Regions from separate parts of the Streptomyces sp. cmx-4-9 genome, predicted to be linked through region 2. Evidence: riboswitches for the same ligand, from Rfam matches in the RefSeq annotation. Region 2 holds a riboswitch; the other holds the start of a gene.
The links. A riboswitch is a leader RNA that binds a small molecule or an ion and turns the genes downstream of it on or off. The one in region 2 is predicted to bind glycine.
Positions count from the first base shown of each region.

Region 1: it holds a riboswitch for glycine, as region 2 does, so the genes downstream of both, gcvT (glycine cleavage system aminomethyltransferase GcvT) here and gcvP (aminomethyl-transferring glycine dehydrogenase) in region 2, are expected to answer to the same signal.

Region 1 is NZ_JAEBEE010000001.1:680,127-682,579, forward strand. Features, by position in the region: gene ACLJTM_RS03245 (AAA family ATPase) at 1-370, opposite strand, end outside; glycine riboswitch at 551-654, shown strand; gene gcvT (glycine cleavage system aminomethyltransferase GcvT) at 817-1,932, shown strand; gene gcvH (glycine cleavage system protein GcvH) at 2,044-2,424, shown strand; gene glyA (serine hydroxymethyltransferase) at 2,440-2,453, shown strand, end outside.
Region 2 is NZ_JAEBEE010000002.1:9,993-12,445, forward strand. Features, by position in the region: gene ACLJTM_RS05895 (DNA polymerase IV) at 1-517, shown strand, start outside; gene ACLJTM_RS05900 (PRC-barrel domain-containing protein) at 514-903, opposite strand; glycine riboswitch at 1,016-1,114, shown strand; gene gcvP (aminomethyl-transferring glycine dehydrogenase) at 1,308-2,453, shown strand, end outside.

The DNA of each region.
Region 1 (2,453 bases), on a different contig from region 2:
GCAGGGCCCGCCACAGCCCCCAGTAGTGGGCGGCGCGGACCACCGGCCGGTACACGGCATAGGGGAGGGCGGCGGGCATCCGGTGCTCCCAGCGCTCGCGGGTGTCCTGGGAGTCGATGGAGCGGTTCTCACCGGCCGCCCGCTTGATCAGCGTGCTCTTGCCGCCGCCCGGCAGGCCGGAGACCACGACGATGTCCCCGTCCGCGAAGGCGAGCCGCCGGGGGCCGCCGGCCGCCGGGCCGCGCAGGTCCCGGACCCGGCCGGGGCCGTCCTCGGCCGGTGCGGTGCGGTGGCGGCGCGGGCCGCGCTGCGCCGGGACCCCGTCCACGGTCCCGGTCGCCGTCTGCAGTCCGAATCTCCGCACAGTGATCGCCTCCCCCGAATCGGGCCGCCGGGCCCTTGCCCACTGAGTGTAAAGAGACGGTCATCCGGGGGTCCCGGTTCCGGCCGCCGCGCCCGGGGGGCGGACGGACTTGCCCACCCGCACGCCCGATCACGACCGTGGCGTGCAATGATGTGCGCCATCTGGACCAACTGCATACCGGCCGCTTGAATCCGCGCGGGAGAGTCCCGGCACGCCGCAAGGCCGTGCGCGGGCGCCGAAGGAGCAAGAACCTCCCTTGAATCTCTCAGGCCCCGTACCGCGTGGATGAGGCAGATCTGAAAAGCGAGCTGCCCGGCAGCTCCACCCAAGGTGCAAGTCGAAACGTCCCGGCGTTCGGGGACTCTCGGCGAACCTCTCAGGTTCCGATGACAGATGGGGAGGAACGTCCTCGTCATGTCATGTCGATGCCCTGGGACCCGGGAGCCACACCCATGAGCACTGCCCCCCGCCTGACCGCCCTCGATGCGCTGCACCGTTCCCTCGGTGCGACCATGACCGACTTCGCGGGCTGGGACATGCCGCTGCGGTACGCCAGCGAGCGCGACGAGCACAACGCCGTGCGCACCAAGGCCGGCCTCTTCGACCTCTCGCACATGGGAGAGATCACGCTGACCGGTCCGGAGGCCGTCAAGGCCCTGGACTACGCGCTGGTCGGCAACATCTCGACCGTGGGCGTCGGCCGGGCCCGCTACACGCACATCTGCCAGGAGGACGGCGGGATCCTCGACGACCTGATCGTCTACCGCCTGGGCGAGACCGAGTACATGGTCGTCGCGAACGCCTCCAACGCCCAGGTGGTCCTGGACGCCCTCACCGAGCGCGCCGCCGGCTTCGACACCGAGGTCCGGGACGACCGCGACGCCTACGCGCTGATCGCGGTGCAGGGCCCGGAGTCCCCCGGCATCCTCGCCTCGCTGACCGACGCCGACCTGGACGGCCTCAAGTACTACGCCGGCCTGCCGGGCACGGTGGCCGGGGTGCCCGCGCTGATCGCGCGTACGGGCTACACGGGCGAGGACGGCTTCGAGCTGTTCGTCTCGCCGCAGCATGCGGTGGAGCTGTGGCAGGCGCTGACCAAGGCGGGCGAGGGCGTCGGCCTGGTGCCGGCCGGCCTGTCCTGCCGCGACACCCTGCGCCTGGAGGCGGGCATGCCGCTGTACGGGCACGAGCTGGCCACCTCCCTCACCCCCTTCGACGCAGGTCTGGGCCGGGTCGTGAAGTTCGAGAAGGAGGGCGACTTCGTGGGCCGCGCCGCCCTGGAGGCGGCCGCGGAGCGCGCCGCCGCGAACGCCCCGCGCAAGCTCGTCGGCCTGGTCGCCGAGGGCCGCCGGGTCCCGCGCGCCGGGTTCCCGGTCGTGGCCGGCGGAGAGGTCGTCGGCGAGGTCACCTCCGGCGCTCCGTCCCCGACGCTGGGCAAGCCGATCGCGATGGCGTACATCGACGCGGCGCACGCCGCGCCCGGCACCTCCGGCGTCGGCGTCGACATCCGCGGTACGCATGAGCCGTACGAGGTCGTGGCCCTGCCGTTCTACAAGCGGCAGAAGTAGTTCCGCGACGATCTCCGCCGCCCGGGCCGCTCCGGCGCGCCCGTGGGGCCGCGTCTCGCTTCCCGAGACCACCGTTCGTATCCACTCCCCCGCATCCAGGAGAATCAGGTCATGAGCAACCCCGAGAAGCTGCGTTACACCAAGGAGCACGAGTGGCTGTCGGACGCCGTGGACGGCGTCGCGACGGTCGGCATCACGGAGTTCGCGGCCAACGCGCTCGGTGACGTCGTCTACGCCCAGCTCCCCGAGGTCGGCGACACCGTCACCGAGGGCGAGACCTGCGGCGAGCTGGAGTCGACCAAGTCGGTCAGCGACCTGTACTCCCCCGTCTCCGGTGAGATCGTCGAGTCCAACCAGGACGTGGTGGACGACCCCTCGCTGGTGAACTCCGCTCCCTTCGAGGGTGGCTGGCTCTTCAAGGTGCGCCTCTCGGAGGAGCCGAAGGACGCGCTCTCCGCCGAGGAGTACGCCGCACTCACCGCCGGTAACTGACCCCAGGGGACCCTGATGTCTGTACTGAA
Region 2 (2,453 bases):
GGTCGGCGTCACGGGACTGGCGGACTACACCCAGGAGGACCTGTTCGCGCAGGCCCTCACCGCCGAGCCGGCGGAGGCCTCTGCGACGGCGCGTACGGCCGAGCCGGACGGGCCGGCCGGTGCGCGCGGGACGGACGCAGGCTCGGAGGCCGGCCGGGCGGCCGCGGAGGCCCAGGGGGCCGCGGAGCCGCCTCGGGAGCCGGGGGCGGGGTCCGCGGCCTCCGCGTCCGGAGCGGCCGCGGAGGCGCCTGCCGAGCCTCCTGCCGAGCGGCGCTGGGCGGCCGGCAGCGACGTACGGCACACCGTGTACGGGCCGGGGTGGGTGCAGGGCAGCGGGGTCGGGCGGGTGACGGTGCGGTTCGAGCAGCCCGGCTCGCCGGTCGGCCGCGTGCGGACCTTCCGGGTGGACGACCCGGAGCTGGAGCCGTCCGCACCGCTGCCCCTGGTGGGCGAGGTCGTGGAGGGGCCCGCCGGGGAGGCGGGCCGGGACCGGCAGGATCCGGACGGGGCGGCTTAGCCCTCCCCGCCGGCCAGGCGGCCGAATCCGCGGTCGGGGCCGGTGGCGGGCGGGTGGCGGAACTCGCCCGGCAGGGTCACGTCCAGGCCGTAGTGGTGGTAGAGCTGGAGCTCCTGTTCGGGGGAGAGGTGGCGGCCGACGCCGAAGTCGGGGGCGTCCTTGATCAGCGAGCGCTCGAAGGGGACGTGGAGGCTGTCGCCGACCAGTTCGCTCGGCTCCAGGGGGACGAAGGCGTCCCGGCCGAACAGGCCGGTCCGGACGGCGGCCCACTCGGGGGCGCCGGTGGCATCGTCGAGGTAGACCTCGTCCACGGTGCCGATCTTGGTGCCATTGCGGTCGAACGCCTTGCGGCCGATCAGGCTGCGCGGATCGATGTCGGTCTGCACGGTCCCTCCAATTGGTCGCAACTGCTCCGTAATGACTACAGAAGGGCATATTCGAAGCTGAGGCCACTCGGGGAGGGCCCGGATCCTCGCTGGTAGGCTGGGTGGCGGCTGTCGACCCTGTGCGGGAGAGTCCTCCGAGTGAGTACGACGGAGGCGCCGAAGGAGCAAATCCTCCCCGGAATCTCTCAGGCATACGTACCGCACGGACGAGGCCACTCTGGAAAGCAGGGGAGACACCGGGCGCAGTGCCGGTGCCTCTCCTCACCGACGGTGAAAGCCGGATCTCTCGGGCGACCCCCGCGAGGCCCGGTGAAGCTCTCAGGTTGAGATGACAGAGGGGGAGGCCGTCCGGGTGCCCGCGCCGTGGTGCCCCTCGCAGGTCATACGACCAGGAGGCCTCCGTCATGACCGCCAACCGCATTCCGCTCTCCCAGCTGGAGCGAGGCATCCCCTTCGAGCAGCGCCACATCGGCCCGGATGCCGAGGCGCAGGCCAAGATGCTCGCCCACGTGGGCTACGGCTCCCTGGACGAGCTCACCGCCGCCGCGGTCCCGGATGTGATCAAGACCGCCGAGGCGCTGAACCTGCCCGAGGCGCGGACCGAGGCGGAGGTACTGGCCGAGCTGCGCTCCCTCGCCGACCGCAACCAGGTCCTGACCTCGATGATCGGGCTGGGCTACCACGGCACCTTCACGCCGCCGGTGATCCTGCGCAACGTCATGGAGAACCCGGCCTGGTACACGGCGTACACGCCCTACCAGCCGGAGATCTCGCAGGGCCGCCTGGAGGCGCTGCTGAACTTCCAGACCGTGGTCGCCGACCTGACCGGCCTGCCGACCTCCGGCGCCTCCCTGCTCGACGAGGGCACCGCGGCGGCGGAGGCCATGACCCTGGCGCGCCGCGTGGGCAAGGCCAAGGGCAACGTCTTCCTGGTCGACGCCGACGCCCTCCCGCAGACCATTGCCGTCATCGAGACCCGCGCCGAGCCGCTCGGCATCGACATCGTCGTCGCGGACCTCTCCGAGGGCATCCCGGCCGAGATCGCCGAGCGCGGCGTGTACGGCGTGCTGCTCCAGTACCCGGGTGCCTCCGGGGCGGTCCGGGAGATCAAGCCGGTCATCGAGCAGGCGCACGGGCTCGGCGCGATCGTCGCCGTCTCGGCCGACCTGCTGGCCCTGACCCTGCTGACCTCCCCGGGTGAGCTCGGCGCGGACATCGCGGTCGGCACGACCCAGCGGTTCGGCGTCCCGATGGGCTTCGGCGGCCCGCACGCCGGCTACATGGCCGTCCAGGCCAAGCACGCCCGCTCGCTGCCCGGCCGCCTCGTCGGCGTCTCCGTGGACGCGGACGGCAACAAGGCCTACCGGCTGGCCCTGCAGACCCGCGAGCAGCACATCCGCCGCGAGAAGGCCACCAGCAACATCTGCACCGCGCAGGTGCTGCTGGCCGTCATGGCCGCGATGTACGCCGTGTACCACGGCCCGGACGGCCTGCGCACGATCGCCCGCCGCACCCACCGCTACGCGGCCCTGCTGGCCGCGGGCCTGCAG